DNA from 3 places in the Arthrobacter sp. MYb224 genome. Region 1 is predicted to be linked to each of the others. Evidence: riboswitches for the same ligand, from Rfam matches in the RefSeq annotation. Region 1 holds a riboswitch; each other region holds the start of a gene.
The links. A riboswitch is a leader RNA that binds a small molecule or an ion and turns the genes downstream of it on or off. The one in region 1 is predicted to bind thiamine pyrophosphate.
Positions count from the first base shown of each region.

Region 2: another riboswitch for thiamine pyrophosphate. It lies ahead of CQ017_RS08175 (ECF transporter S component); the one in region 1 lies ahead of thiM (hydroxyethylthiazole kinase).
Region 3: another riboswitch for thiamine pyrophosphate. It lies ahead of thiO (glycine oxidase ThiO); the one in region 1 lies ahead of thiM (hydroxyethylthiazole kinase).

Region 1 covers NZ_PCPU01000006.1:247,705-252,887, forward strand. The annotation lists gene CQ017_RS13265 (uracil-xanthine permease family protein) at 1-619, opposite strand, end outside; gene thiD (bifunctional hydroxymethylpyrimidine kinase/phosphomethylpyrimidine kinase) at 649-2,085, opposite strand; gene thiE (thiamine phosphate synthase) at 2,082-2,723, opposite strand; gene thiM (hydroxyethylthiazole kinase) at 2,716-3,510, opposite strand; TPP riboswitch at 3,500-3,594, opposite strand; gene CQ017_RS13285 (GntR family transcriptional regulator) at 3,629-3,997, opposite strand; gene CQ017_RS13290 (hypothetical protein) at 3,994-5,183, opposite strand, start outside.
Region 2 covers NZ_PCPU01000003.1:464,115-469,297, reverse strand. The annotation lists gene CQ017_RS08200 (Na+/H+ antiporter subunit D) at 1-1,031, shown strand, start outside; gene CQ017_RS08195 (Na+/H+ antiporter subunit E) at 1,044-1,676, shown strand; gene CQ017_RS08190 (monovalent cation/H+ antiporter complex subunit F) at 1,673-1,939, shown strand; gene mnhG (monovalent cation/H(+) antiporter subunit G) at 1,939-2,352, shown strand; gene CQ017_RS08180 (DUF4235 domain-containing protein) at 2,416-2,667, opposite strand; TPP riboswitch at 2,742-2,860, shown strand; gene CQ017_RS08175 (ECF transporter S component) at 2,932-3,549, shown strand; gene CQ017_RS08170 (ATP-binding cassette domain-containing protein) at 3,551-5,183, shown strand, end outside.
Region 3 covers NZ_PCPU01000003.1:65,281-70,463, forward strand. The annotation lists gene CQ017_RS06250 (ThiF family adenylyltransferase) at 1-702, opposite strand, end outside; gene CQ017_RS06255 (thiazole synthase) at 702-1,505, opposite strand; gene thiS (sulfur carrier protein ThiS) at 1,508-1,753, opposite strand; gene thiO (glycine oxidase ThiO) at 1,766-2,884, opposite strand; TPP riboswitch at 2,880-2,985, opposite strand; gene CQ017_RS06270 (GNAT family N-acetyltransferase) at 3,065-4,033, shown strand; gene CQ017_RS06275 (mechanosensitive ion channel) at 4,114-5,183, opposite strand, start outside.

The DNA.
Region 1 (5,183 bases):
CAAAGTCCACCTGGCCCTGGAGGAGCGCAATCGCGTAGCCGATCACCAGGCCCACCAGGATCGACAGGCGCCCGAGCAGCCCCTTGAACGCGACGGTGGACAGCACCACGGCGAGCACCGTGAGGAAGGTCGTCGCCGGGAAATCGCGCATCGGAGCCAGCGTGGCGCTGGCGAGGTTCAAGCCGATCAGCGCGACGATGGTGCCCATAACCACCGGCGGCATCAACGCGTGGATCCACCGGGTGCCGGTCTTTGCCACGATCGCGCCGACGATGAACAGCGCGGCACCGGTCATCGCGATGCCGCCCAGCGCCGCGGAGAAGTCGTCGCCGACCTTCGAGGCCATCACCGGGGCGATCAGCGCGAAGGAGGACCCCAGGTAGCTGGGCACCTTGTTCTTCGTGATCAGCAAGAAGATGATCGTCGCGACGCCGGTGAACAGCAGCGTGGTGGTCACCGGGAAACCGGTCAGCGTCGGGACCAGGATGCTGGCGCCGAACATCGCCAGAATATGCTGGGCTCCGATGGAAATGGTCTGCGGCCAATGCAGCCGCTCATCCGGGGCAACGACCTCACCTTCGGTGATGGTCTTCCCGTTGCCGTGAATGCTCCACTTCATGCGTTCCTCCAGAATTCCTGGCCCCGCGTTTAGGCCGTAGAGAAGTCTACGCCCTTCGCGTGCGCTTGGGCGAAGAAAGACAGCTCGTGCTCGGCCGAACGCCGGAATGCATCCCACATCCGCTCGCGCAGCGCCGGATCCGCGAGCCGCCAGGCGGCGGCGACCAGCTCGATGGCCGCCGCGGTGGCCTCGTCGAACTCCGCCGAACTGTAGGTGGCCAGCCAGCTCTCATACCGGTGCCCGGCATGATTCGCGGCGCTCAGCCGATTGCCGATGTCCTGATAGATCCAATAGCAGGGCAGGATCGCGGCGATCAGCTCCGGATAGCTGGATGCGCAGGAGCTGAGGTGGTTGACGTAGTTCAACGTGGTGGCGCTCGGCTCGGGGGCCAGGTCCAGTAGCTCGCTGCGGTGCAGCTTCAGCTCACCCTCCAGGATTCCTTCCGCGCCCTTGGCCCAGAAGCGTTGCGCCTCGAGCTGCGGGGCCAGCGCGCTGGCCCGCGCGAGCACCTGCGCATAGCGCTGCAGATACAGGGCGTCCTGGGCCAGGTAGTACTCGAAACGTTCGCGCTCCAGCGTGCCCGCGGAGAGCTCGAGGATGAACTGAAGCTCATCGATTCCACCGCGCAACTCGGCGATCCGCTCCCACCAATCGGCCATCGGATCCGCGCTGTGCCCCGCGAAGAGCCCGGCAAAGTGGTTCACCGGTCCGTGCCCGCTGCCCACCTGCAATTCATCGGCCGCGGCAATCGCCGCGAAGAGGTACTCCTTCGCCGCGCCCAGGGCGGTCGCCCAATCCCCGCCGCGGGCATAGTGCGTGGCCAGCGCGCTGGATAGCGTGCAACCGGTGCCGTGGGTGTTGGCGGTGGCGTGGCGTGGGCCGTCATAGCAGGCGATCACCCCGGCCGGGCCCACCAGCGCGTCGGGGCAGCGTTCGGTGGGCAGGTGGCCGCCCTTAGCGATCACCAGCACCTCGTATTTGGCCGCCAGGCGTTGGGCCTGTTCGAGCAGTTCCTCCCAGCCACGCACCGGTTGCTCGCCGAGCAGGGCCGCAAGCTCTGCGGTATTCGGGGTGAGCACATCCGCCCGGGAAAGCAGTGCGTCCAACGCCGAACCATCGGCCAGCAGCCGGTCCCCGCTGGTCGAGATCATCACCGGGTCCAGCACCACCGGAGCGTGCACCGTTTCCAGCCACCGGGACACCGCGGTGATGATCTGTGAATTGGCCAGCATGCCGATCTTGATCGCGTCGATGCGCACATCTGCGGACACCGATTCCAGCTGCTTGGCCACGAACCCCGCGTCGACGGCCTGCACCGCATCCACGCCGAGGGTATTCTGCGCGGTGAGCGCGGTAATCACGGCCATGCCGTAGCCGCCGTTGGCGCCGATGGCCTTCAGGTCTGCCTGGATTCCCGCACCTCCCGAGGGGTCGGAGCCGGCGATCGAAAGAATGTTGGGACTCATTTGGCGCCTTCCCAGAGATTGCGCAGTTCGGCGCTCGCCGCCTGTGGATCCTCCGCGGCGCAGATCGCGCGGACCACCGCCATGCCGGCGGCCCCGCCGCCGCGCAGCGCCGCGGCGTCCGCGGCGGTCAGCGAGCCGATGGCCACGCAGGGCAGCTCGGTGAGCCGATTGGCCCGCAGGAATCCATCGATGCCCAGCGGGGTGGGATGGTCCTTCTTCGTGGGCGTCGCGCGGATCGCCCCGACCCCCAGGTAATCGAGGTATTTCGCGTCGGCGTTGGCCCCGGCCAGCTGTTCATCGGTGGACGCGCTGAGCCCGATAATCCCCTCGCCGATGATTTCGCGGGCGTAGCGCACCGCAATATCCTTCTGCCCGATATGGATGCCGGTGACCGCGGCCCCCGCGGCGCGTGCGGCGAGGAATACGTCGATGCGGTCGTTGACCAACAGCTCGGCCTTGCCGGCGGTGAGTTCCGCCGCCGCGCAGGTCAGTTCGAAGAATTCGCGGGCCGTCTCGTTCTTGGCCCGCAGCTGCACCCACTGCACTCCCGCGGCCACCGCGCCTTCGATGACTTCCAGGGTGCTGCGCGGCTGGCAGCTTTCGGTGTTGGCTACCAGGTAGATTCCCAGATCACGCATTATTTGCCTCCTCAAGGCGCAGGTTGTGCAATTCGTCGGGGTCCAGCAGCGAGAGTTCGTCGAGGAAGGCCGCGGCGAAACTACCCGGGCCGCGGCCGATGGCCAGGGCCTTTTCGGCGGCCAGTCCGTACAGGCCGTGGGCTGCGATGGCCGCGTCGAACGGGTCTTCGCTCACCGCGAGCATCCCGGCGCAGATTGCACCCAGGGCGCAGCCGCCGCCGGTAATCCCGGTCAAGCCGATCCCGTTGCTGTGCACCAGCGTGGTGCGCTTGGCATCGATGATCGCATCGGCCGCTCCGGAGATCGCGACCACCGAACCATATTCGATGGCCAACTCGCGTCCAGCCTCGATGGCCGCGTGCACGGTGTCCTGCGCGTCCACTCCGCGCCCGGTCGAGCTGCGCCCGGCCAGCGCCAGAATCTCCGAGGCATTGCCGCGGATCAGGGTGGGGCGCTGGGCCACGATTTTTCGCGCGAAGTCAGTGCGTACCGGCAATGCGCCCACGGCCACCGGGTCCAGCACCCAGGGGGTGCCGGCCTGGTTCGCCCCATGGACCGCTTCGTCCATGGCGCGCAGCTGTTCGGTGCTCGGAGTGCCCAGGTTCACCAGGACCGCGGAGGCCACCGCGGCAAATGGCCCGGCTTCGCCGGGCAGGTTGGTCATCGCCGGAGCCGCCCCGGAGGCCAGCAGTGCATTCGCGGTGAAGTTGGCGACCACGGTATTGGTCAGGCAAAACACCAAAGGGGATTGTTGCCGATAATTCCGGGCAACGGAAGTCAGGGTCATGCGACATCCCTCCGCTAGTTTGAACTAGTTCAGGTTCGACGGGTCTCATCTCAGTCGGTGAATCCGACACCCCGTGTCACTGGCTAGAGCGTACTCACCAAAGCCGCGGAAGAACAAATTATTGCCGTGCGCGGCGTTGCACCAGCGCCCTGACGGTGGCCTCGTCGATTCCCTGAGCTCGGGCTAATTCCCATACCCGATCCACCGCTTGAACCAGATCACCGGAGGATTTCTCCATATCCGCTCCGGCGTTCACCAGCGTTCCGGCACGCCGTCGGGAGGAAACCAGGCCGGTGGCCTCGAGTTCCTTATAGGCGCGGGCCACCGTCCCGGAAGCGACCCCCAAATCGGTGGCCAGTGCCCGCACCGTAGGCAGCTTGCTTCCCGCCGGCAGCTCGCCCAAGGAAATCAGCGAAGAGATTTGTGTGCGGATCTGTTCATAGGGCGGAACCGCCGCGTCCAGGTCCACGAAAATATGGTGGCTCATACGCGCTGCGGCACCCTAGCTTCTGGGCGGGCCAAAATGATCACTGCCGGGCAGCAGAAGACGATGATCCCCACGGCCGAAACGTAGGGACCTGCCTCGTAACCCCAGGCCAGCATGGTGACGGCCGCCGCGGTGACTACGCGGAGGGCGCGTAGTTCGTGGACTTGGCGGTACCAAATTTCTTGCTCCACGGTGACATCCCAAGGCAAGGCCGCACGCCGAACCCACCAGATGTGGCAGGCGGTAGCGGCAAGCAACGCGAGGAGCGCACCCAGCGCGAAGACCGGTTTGACCGGAACTAGACCCCAAAAATATTCGAATGGTGGATTGATCAGCAGGTATGTGGCGCCGATGAGCAAGAGCCCGGCGAGCACATAGACATAGCGCGGCAGGTCTGCGCTGTGCCGAGCCAGTGAATGGGTTCCCTTGGACTTCAGGTGCAGGTAGCCCAGGAACCCGGCATTGAGCACCAAGAACAAGAGGGCTACCACCAGGAGCGACACAATTGCCTGCGGGGCGTTCTCACCGGGGCGCGCATTGTCCGCGTACTCGGTCTGCACAAGCGAGGAGGAGCAGGCCAGTGCGATGAGTGTGAGTGCGGTGGTGAGGAATCCAATGGCAAGCAAATTTTCGCGCATCCGCAAAAAGGAGGAGGCTGGCTTTGGGCTAGTGGTTCTGGCAAAATTTTCCGGTGGCTTCCACAATGCCATGGCGATGAAGGTGATGAGCATGGCCACGTTAGCGGTGTTTTGCCAGGGTTGATATATGGTGCGATCCAGCGACATAAGCCACGAGGCCTTGTAATGCAGCGCCGAGGCTCCAACGGAGGCAAAGGCCAGGGTCGAGGTGCGCAGCAGCCGGTTGAGCCAGACTTCGCGCAATACCTGGTTATCGTGGGGGCTGAGCGAACCAAGCGGTTTGCGCAGCAAAATGAAGAGCATCGCGATGAGCAGGGCCAGCGCCAGGGAGGCCAGGTTGATGGCAAACAGGGCCAGCATCTGGTCCGCCGCACGCAGCCCGTCGGTCGCGGACTGCGAAACCCAGGTGCTTCCGTAGGCGTCCGAGGAGGCAACCGCATATTGCGGGGGGACCCCGGTGACGTCGCGGATCATCCACAGGGTAAGACCGGCGCCGAGGAGTACCAGCGCGGCCACGGCACTCAAGGCCTTAGGCAACGGCGTCATCA
Region 2 (5,183 bases), on a different contig from region 1:
CCGTGAACATGGCAGACCTGGCGGTGAAGCTGCCCGAACTGGACCAAGGCCCGCACCTGATCCTGCACGTGCTGCTGCTTATTGCCTTCGGCATCAAGGCCGCCGTTTTCCCGCTCTCGCTCTGGCTTCCGGACTCCTATCCAACGGCTCCGGCCCCGGTCACCGCGGTATTCGCCGGGCTGCTGACCAAGGTCGGGGTGTACGCGATCATCCGTACCGAAACGCTGTTGTTCCCCGGCGGGACGGTTAACGCCGCGCTGCTGGTGGTTGCGGCATTGACCATGGTCATCGGTATTCTCGGTGCGCTGGCCCAGACGGACCTCAAACGTATGCTTTCGTTCACGCTAACCAGCCACATCGGCTACCTGATCTTCGGTGTTGCCGTCGGCGGACCGCTGGCCATCGCCGCCACCATCTACTACGTGGGCCACCACATCATCGTGCAGACCTCGCTATTCATGGTTGCCGGGCTCATCGAACGCCGAGCAGGCAGCGCGAACGTGACCAAACTCGGCTCGCTGGCCAAGCTGTCTCCGATGCTTGCCGTGCTCTTCTTCATTCCGGCCATCAACCTCGGCGGCATCCCGCCCTTCTCCGGATTCCTCGGGAAGTTCGGGCTGTTGCATGCGGCGTCGTCCGAGGCAGACGCCTTGACTTGGGTGGTCATCGGCGCCGGGCTGCTGACCAGTTTGCTGACCCTGCTTGCGATTATTCGTGTGTGGGCGCGTATGTTCTGGCGCCGTGCGGCGGATGCCGAGGTGCCGAACGCGCAATTGATCGCAGAATCCACGCGGGTTCTGGAACATGCCGCGGCAGGCGGCGCCGAGTCCCCGCATCTGGGCAGGAAGCTTGCCCGCGAGTTGGAATCCGAGTCCCTGCCTTGGGGGATGCGCTACGCGACCGGTTCGCTCGTTGCCGCAGGTATCGCGCTGACCATTTTCGCCGGGCCGATCTTCGCCTTCTGTGAACGCGTGGCGGCCGAATTGATTGCACGTGAACCATTCATCAACGCAGTACTACCGTTGAGTTAGGAGGAAAGGCGCATGAAGGACAAGAACCTCAAACATCGTGACCAGCGCATCGATGATGCGCTGGATACCTCCGGTGTCCGTCACCGTGCCACCTTCAAGCAGGAGTGGCCGTTGCTCCTGCTGCTCATCTTCGTATGGGGTGCACTGTGGCAGGACTTCTCGGCCGGGAATCTATTGTTTGGCGCGATTATTTCGATCGTCATCGTGAATCTATTCCCGCTGCCGCCGGTGGTGCTTCCCGGACGAATAAACCTTTGGTATTGCCTGAAGCTCTTCGCGTGGTTCCTCGGTCAGGTATTCGTCGCCAGCGGCCATGTGGCGCGAGTTGCGATAGTACGCCGTAAGAAGGCACGCAGCGCGGTGATCGCAGTGCCGCTGCGCACCGAATCTGACTTGGTAGTGATGACCGTGGGCCATGTGCTGACCCTGATCCCAGGTTCCTTCGTGGTGGACGTGGACCGCAGCAGTTCCACCTTGTACCTGCACTATCTCGATGTGAATAGCGATGCGGATGTGGAAAAGGCGCGAGCGAATATCCACGACATTGAACGCCGGTTGATCATGGCCATCGGAAGCCCCGATGAATACGAGGCGATCAAGAATGAATGCGGTCCGGATTTCTCCAGCAGGAAGCCCAAGAAATGATTGAAATAGCTGTATGGATTGGCGGAGTGATGTTGGCGCTGGCCTCTATCGCTTGCCTGTGGCGGGTTTTCAAGGGCCCCTCGATTCTTGACCGGGTGCTCGCTCTCGACGTCATGCTGTTGATCATTTCCAGTGCGCTGTGCCTAGACATGGCGCTGAACCGGCACACCGATTACCTGCTGTTCACGGTGGTTGCATGCACCTTGGGATTCATCGGCTCGGTTACCGTCTCGCGGTTCGTATCGGATCAGAGGAACGCCTAATGGACACGTTCTTAGAAGCACTCGCTGCGCTCTTGCTGGTACTTGGTTCCCTGATGTCGCTGATCGCCGGAATCGGTTTAATTACCTTCCCGGATCTGCTTTCACGCATGCACGCGGCCACGAAACCACAAGTATTGGGCTTCCTGCTGCTCTTCGCCGGACTCATCATCCACTTGCGCAGCTGGGGACTGATCCCGGTCTTTGTATTGGCCTGGGGATTGCAGCTGCTGACTGCCCCGGTATCGGCGCACATGATTGGCCGCGCCGGATATCGCACGAAGCACGTGGCGAAAGAAACCTTGCATGTTGATGAACTAAAACAGGTCATTAGCAATCATTCGCAGACGACCGGAACCACCGCAGCGGTGCCGCCAGCGAAACCTGCACAGAACGACGAGCCCGAGAGCACCTAGCTGCTGGTTAAACTTTGGTGGGGCAGGCCAAATGGCCTGCCCCACCAAAGGAATTCGGCAATGTTACTTGCTGAACTTCTTCATGGCCTTGTTGGTGCCGCGATCAGCCAGCACCTGGATAATCGATGCGACCACGGCGGAGAAAATGGCGAACCCCAAAGCCTGGCGCATACTCGCTTCCGCGGCTGCTTCCTTGCCGTGACGTGGCGCGTCGTTTCCGGTGAAGCCTTTCCAGACCTTGTCGACCAGTCGGCTTCCAAGCATTCCCGCTCCCATGGAAATTCCAAGGGTAACAAGCTTCTGCACTGAGTTCATGAGGACCTCGCATTCGCGTCGTAAGGTTTCGTTCTGTAGCCCAGCATACCTGCGGTATGGTGGTTGAGCAGTAATCATTCCGACAGGGGAGCGTCATGCCGTTCGCGGTGCAAGACGCTGAGAGTGCGATAGATCGCAGACCCTCGAACCTGCCCCGGCTAGTACCGGCGAAGGAAGTCGAGCATCTCGGATGCGGATCATGGCGCGCGATTAAACGCCCACCGGTCCGTGCATCTCCCCTCCTTACATAGGAGGACAAACCTTATGAACGTTGCACCAGCAACTAACCGTGCCAGCTGGCGCGTGGTCGACATCGTTGTGGCCTCGGTAATCGCGGTCGCCTCGGGCGTTATCTTTTGGGCTTGGAACGCCGGATACGGATTGGTCAGCCTTGCTTTCGTGGCTTTCCCACCGGCAAGCGCCTTCGTATCTGGCATGTGGCTTTTTCCCGCGGTGCTCGGTGCGTTGATTATCCGGAAACCCGGTGCCGCGCTGTATTGCGAGATCCTCGCCGCCGTCATCTCAGCCTTGCTAGGTTCCCAATGGGGATTAGCGGTGCTGTTCTCCGGCCTGATCCAGGGGCTCGGAGCCGAGGTGGTCTTTGCCGCAGTGAGGTACCGCCGGTGGAACCTGCCGGTGGCACTGCTTGCGGGATTCATGTCGGGAATTTTCGGCGGAATCGGCGAAGCCTACCTGCTGGGTTACTTCGCTGAGTACACCGAGGCGATGAAGCTGTTCCACGTAGTTGCCATGGGCATTTCCGGCCTAGTTATTGCCGGACTTCTCTCGTGGTTGGCAACCCGTGCTCTGGCGAAGACCGGTGCCCTGGGAGCATTGGCTAGCCGTTCGGCACACCTTGAAGGTTCGCTGCGCAGTGCCTGAATTGAGTTCTTCGACTACCGAAGCCACCCCCGGGCACCTCGGCGGTGGCGGCTTTGAGATCACGGCCGACAACTTTGGCTGGCACCATGCCGAACGTCCATTGCCGGCGCTTAGCGGACTGGACCTGCATATTCCCGCCGGGCAGAAGGTCCTGCTGCTAGGCCCATCTGGCGCCGGTAAATCAACGCTCTTGCACGCCTTGGCTGGAGTTCTGGAGATCGACGAACGGCAGCAGGCCACTGGCAAACTGCAGATTCAGCGACGGGATGCCTTTGCCCGCAGCTTCCCGGTCGGGTTGATGCAGCAAGACCCCGAAACACAGATCGTGCAGAGCCGGGTCGGCGACGATGTCGCCTTCGGTGCGGAGAATCTTGGAATGGCTCCGGAACTGATCCGCGCGCGAATCCCCGAGGTGCTTCGCGCGGTAGGACTTGGGAATCTGGATTTGTCGCACCGCACCCAGGAACTCTCCGGTGGCCAGAAGCAGCGGCTGGCCTTGGCCGGGATTCTTGCTATGGGCCCCGGTCTGATGCTCCTGGACGAACCCACCGCAAACATTGACCCGTCGGGGATCGCGCCGCTGCGTGATGCGGTGATTGCCGCCGCCAATGCCACCGGTGCGACACTGCTTGTGGTGGAACATCGCTTGCAGGCCTGGGCAGAACACGTAGACCGCGTACTCGTCCTTGCCCCTGGCGGAGGGATCGCCCATGACCTCGAGCCGCGGGCGCTCTTTGAGAATGAAAAGATTCGCCGTGAATTAGCCAGGGCGGGCATTTGGATTCCCGGCTACGTTCCGCACACCGAACCTCTTCACTCACGCGAGGGAGCGGAACTGCTCGCGGCGGTGAACCTGCGCGCGGCGCGCCATCCGCAGGCGGTGCGCACGGCCGAAATCAACTTGCGGCTGCGCGCCGGCCAAGCGTTGGTAATTCGCGGGGAAAATGGTGCAGGGAAATCCACCTTGGCGCTGACCTTAGGCGGATTGCTCGAGCCGGCTACGGGCAGTGTCGAAGCAAGCAGCGACCTGGCCGATGGGTTGAGTCCGCAACCCTTCAGCTGGCGGGCAGGGGCATTGGTTGCACGGATCGGGTCGGTATTCCAGGAACCGGAACATCAATTCGTCACGCAAAGCGTCCGCGAAGAATTGGCATTCGCACCTACCCGAGCACGCCAGGCCGGGGTGGAGAACGAGAAGTACGCTCCAGCGCAGATTGCTCTGCGGGTGGAGGAACTGCTGGACCGCTTGGGGCTTGCCCATCTGGGCGAGGCCAACCCGTTCACGCTCTCCGGTGGCGAGAAACGCCGACTTTCGGTAGCGACGGTGCTGGCCGCCTCACCAGATGTATTGATCTTGGACGAACCGACCTTCGGGCAAGATGCCAATACGTGGCTGGAACTGGCAAACATCCTGATCGAGGCGCTCGAATCGGGGATAACCGTGGTCGCGGTGACCCACGATGAAGATTTCGCTCACGCGCTCAACGCGGCGCAGATCGTAATGACTCGCGAGGAGCCGGATGCCAAGCCGGCAGCGGTACGCCAAGGCCCGATGCTCGACGCGCCCTTGGGGGATAGCTGGCTGGCAAAAATCAATCCGTTGGCCAAGCTGGGTGCGATCGCTGCGGCAACCT
Region 3 (5,183 bases), on a different contig from region 1:
CGCGTCGTAGAGCCAGAGCTTTCCGCTCAAAGGTTCTCCGACGCCGGTGATCAGCTTCAGCGCCTCGGTGGCCATCAGCGAACCGATGACTCCGCAAAGGGCCCCGAAGACTCCTCCCTCGGCACAGGAAGGGACCGAATCCGCTTCCGGGAGGTCGGGAAAAATATCCCTGAGCATTGGGCCCACTCGGGGGTCGAACACCGAGACCTGACCGGAGAATTGGAAGATGGTGCCCCAGACCAGCGGCGTCTGGGTCAACTCCGCGGCATCGTTTGACAGGTACCGGGTGGCGAAATTGTCGCTGCCGTCAATCACCACATCGTGTTCGGCAAAAAGTTCCAACGCGTTGCCAGGATCCAGTCGCTGTGCGTAGAGCCGCACAGAAACTTCGCTGTTCAGTTCTTCCGCCAGGCGCCGCACCGATTCAACCTTAAGCTGGCCCTGGTCCGTTTCACGGTGCACGGTCTGGCGTTGCAGATTCGAGAGTTCGACGGTGTCCGGATCGATCACGCTCAGCTCTCCGACGCCGGCCGCGATCAGGTAGCTGGCGATAGGGCTGCCCAATCCCCCAGCGCCCACGATCAGTACCTTCGCGTTCGCGATACGCTCTTGGCCTTCCACACCCACCCCGGGCAGGGACAGATGGCGGGTGTACCGGGCGAGTTGTGCACGGCTGCGCGGCGGCATCGGCTTGGTAGACATCAGAATTCTCCAACGAGTCTTTGCATCATTCCCGCTGTCGGAGATGAGGCCAGCGCGAGATCGCGTTGCGGAATACGCCCGGCAAGGAACGCCGCGCGCCCGGCCCGGACCGCGTCGCGCATCGCGGCGGCCATCAAGGGCGCGTTTTGCGCTCGGGTCACCGCGCTGGCGAGCAGCACCGCATCGCAGCCCAGCTCCATCGCCTTGGCCGCATCCGAGGCGGTCCCCACCCCGGCGTCGAGGATCACCGGCACCCCGGCGCGCGCGGTAATCGTTGAGATGTTGTGCGGATTCAGGATCCCCATTCCGGAGCCGATCGGGGATCCGGCCGGCATGACCGCTGCCACGCCTAGCTGTTCGAGCCGCATGGCCAGGGCCGGATCATCGTTGGTATAGGCGAAGACCTTAAAGCCGTCGGCGACGAGTTCTTCGGCCGCGGTGAACAATTCGATCGGATCCGGCAGCAGCGTATGCTCATCGGCGATCACTTCGAGCTTGATCCAGTCGGTTTCCAACGCTTCGCGCGCCAGCTGGGCGGTGAGCACCGCATCTCGCGCGGTGAAGCATCCGGCGGTATTGGGCAGCGGGCGCACCCCGTTGCGCGCCAGCAGCTCGTACACCGATCCGGAACCGGCCGCGGCGAAATGGCGAATGGCGACGGTGGTCAGCGCGGTGCCCGAAACATGCAGGGCCTGCTCGAGGGTATGCATCGAGGTCGCCCCGCCGGTGCCGAGAATCAGCCGGGAGTCGAAGCGTTCCCCGGCGACCTCGAAGCCATCGGTGTCAAGAGTTAGCTCTTCCATCTTCAGCCTCCCTGAGCCGCGGTGACGAGTTCAACCCGGTGGCCGGGCTTCAGCTCGAAGTCATTCCAGCCACTGCGCGGGACAACTGCCGAGTCCACCGCCACCGCAACGCCTAAACGCGACCCGTCGCTGGCCCTCCCGTCCGTTCCGATGTTCTTTCCCAAGTGCGCCGCGAGCAGCTCGCGCACGGTGCTTCCCGCCGGCACGGTGGCCGCCTCGGTGTTGAGGATAAATTCGATCTGTTGCATCTTCTCTGGCTCCTAGAATGGTGTGCTGTTGGCGAGTTGCGCGCCAAACCTATCGAGTGAAACGCTGGTCAGCTGTTGTGCATCTGCCGGGTTCCCGAGCAGCAGCTCGGTCCCCAGCCGTGCGCCGAGCGGGGTAAGCAGCACCCCGTGGCGCGAATAACCGGTGGAAACCACCAGTCCCTCATCCACGCGTCCGAGCAGCGGCCGATCATCGGGTGTCGCCGGTCTGGCCCGCACGATCGCCTCGTTCAAGGTGGTGTCGACGATGCCCGGCACGAGCCTGCGCGCATTGTCCAGCAGGGCGTGCATTTCTCCCACGTTCACCTGCTCTTGGCCGTCCTCGCGGCTCGACGCGCCCAGCACGAGGCTCCCATCGGTGCGTGGCACCAGGTAGACCGGCTGCCGATGCACGATTCCGCGCACGGTGTGCTTGATCAGCGGCGCGCCCACCGGTCCTTGGAGCCTGAGGATGTCTCCGTAGACCGGGCGCAATGGCAGAGCCGGCGCACCTGCTAGCGCGCCCAACCCGTTGGCAAGCAGTACCTGATCGCCATGGATTTCTTGGCCAGTTGAGGTAAGCACTCCACTGGTCCGTGATCCCTGGCGCAGCAGCCGCACCGCCGTTTCGCGCACGATCGACCGGTCAAGCTCATCGATCAGGATGCGCAGCAGGGACCGCGGGTCCAGCTGCTGGTCTTCGGCGCAGCGGATGGCGCCGGCGATGCCGGTGGCAAGCGCCGGCTCGAGTTTGCGTGCCGCGCTGCCCAGCAGCCGCTCGGCGCTGAATCCCAGCGAGGCTTGCAGCTTCATGAGCGCAAGCAGTGCGTCCATATCCGCGGTTTCGGCGGCGACGACCAGCGTGGAGTTTTCTACGTACGCTGGTCTGTTGCCGGTGGATTGTTCCACGCGGTCAATGAATGCGGGGTATTCCTTGGCCGAAGTGGCCATCAGGCGGTGAAGTGCGCCCTGTCCCCAGGTGGTTTCGGCGGTCGGTGCGAGCATTCCCGCCGCGGCGTGGCTGGCTCCCAACCCAGGCGCCGGATCCACTAGCGTGATTTCGGCGCCGCGGGCGCGCAGTTCGAATGCCGTGGCAAGCCCGATGATTCCGGCGCCGACAATGACTATATGCACGAAGGCATTTCCTTCCTACGGCGGCATGACCCGCATCAGGTGTAGCGGTCGGCACATGGCCCTCTCAGCCCAATCGCTGTTGGGCTCCCGCGGAGTACTTGGATTATAAGCATGCCTCAGCTCACTTTGGCGAACTTCATGACTTCAACCTGTGCTTCTGCCTGTGTTTTACTCGTTGGCATGAGCGAATTCAGTGGTCCGGAGGATTTGTCTACCGATCATCGGCTGGCACAGGTTGTCATCGATGGCGAACGGCAACTGCTCTTGCCTGCCGTCCGCCGGGATCGGCAGGCATTATTGCGGCTGCTCCACGCAGATTTCGAAGAGGTTGGTGCCTCGGGCAGGTGCTATTCTCGCGCGCAGATTATCGAGCAGCTGTGCAATGAACCAGTCGTTGAATCGACTAGGGACGAAGTGCATGATCCGCGCGTGCGCAGGCTCAGCGATTCGCTGCTGATGCTGCGGTGGCGAACCAAGCCGGAGAACCTGAGCCAACGCACCTCGCTCTGGGTTCATTCGGCCCAAGGTTGGCAATTGCTCTTTCATCAAGGCACCGGTCAATCCGCGTCGTCCCAGATCAGCGGCCGGCGGCTCGGCGCCGCTGGGCAAACGACGGCATCTTTGCGTCCGCTTCGCCTAGCGGATGCACCGCAAGTCCTCGCGGCCTTCCTTTCGAGCCCGGATATGGCCCGGCAAGGCGAGGTGAGTACGCTTGCCGAGGCCGAAGCCTATGTCCGCATGTTGCTCGAGTTCCCGGCCCGGCAGGTTCCGTTGGCCGTCGTCGAGAATTCTGCGCTCGTTGGCCTGGTGTGCGGGACCATCGATGAGGCGAACCTGAGCGCCTGGGTCTGGTATTGGCTGCACGCGGAGCATCGGGGCCGCGGGTTGAGCAGCCGGGCGTTGGCCGCCCTCTCGGCGGAGTTATTCTCCAGCTACCGCTTGCAGCGACTGGAGTTGGGTTTGCGCGTGAACAATCCGGCGTCGAAGATAGTCGCCGAGCGTTGCGGGTTCATTCTCGAAGGACGCGAGCGCGGCAAGTTCCTGATCAATGGCCAGCGGATCGATGTGTTGAATTATGCGCGGTTGCCCACCGATCCCATCCCGCCGATCAGTCCGCTGGAGTTTCGCGCGGAGGCGGCGGGAGGCTGATTTTCTTCGGGGCCGCAGCGGAACGGAAAGAAAAAGAGTGGGACCGGTTACCCGGTCCCACTCTTTGCTGGTTCTAAGTTCTAGAACTCATTTGGAGGCGTCGGCGGTGTCGCCGGCGACCGACGGGTTGGCGCGGTGCCCGAGGTGTCGGGACCGTCCATCTTGCTGATGTCGATTTTCTCCAGTGTGCGAGCCGCAGCATCGCGGCCGCCAAGGCCGAAGGCCAGAGCCGCTGCCAGGGCCGCACCGATCACGATGGCGCCGAAGGCCATGTTGATAATCGAATCGGCCAGACCCATGTACTTCAGGCCCATCGCGATGAACAGTGCGATGGCCGTGTAGCGGATGATCTTCGAGGCGGTGGTATCGCCCATCAACCGACCGATCACACTTGCCAGCACGAAGCCGATGGCGATGATGACGCCACCGAAGATGACCTTGCCGCCCAATTCCAAGACCTCGTTGAGGATGTTGGTGATTGCCGGGAAGTTCAGCATGCTTGCTGCCATGACCGCGAAGAACAGGATAATTGCGATCTTCACGATGGTGGCGATGATTCCCGATGCGCTCTGCCCCTCGGGAACAACTCCCCAGCCCGCCACAACTCTGTCGGTCCCCACACCGCGCAGCGTTGATTCAAGCAGCTTGCCAACAAACTTGGCGATCAGGAAGCCCACGGCCAGAAGGATCAGGGCCATGATCACCTGTGGAATTGCGGTCAGGACGATCTGCAGCATCTCCTGCGCTGGTACCGAAATGGCCTCGATGCCCAAAACCTGCAGTGCGGAAATAGCCACGACCAGCAGGATCAGCGCAAACACGATATTTGCGATGACATCCACGATGGTCCGCTGCGTGCGCAGTGAGGTCTCGGGGTCGACTTCTTCGCCGTCGCCGGGAGTCAGTTTGCGAACGAGGGAACTGAAATCGACAGTTCCCAGACCGGTCTGGATCAGCTGCTTGATTACATTGGCGATCACGTAGCCAATGATGAAGATGAAGGCCGCACCGATGAGGTTAGGCAGGAAGCCCATGATTCCGGCGAGCAAGTCCTGCACCGGGGTCAGCACCTCGGTCAGCGAGAAGACCTGGAGAATAGCGATCAAGCCGAAGAGCCAAACGACCAGCGACGCGACCTTGCCTAGCGAAT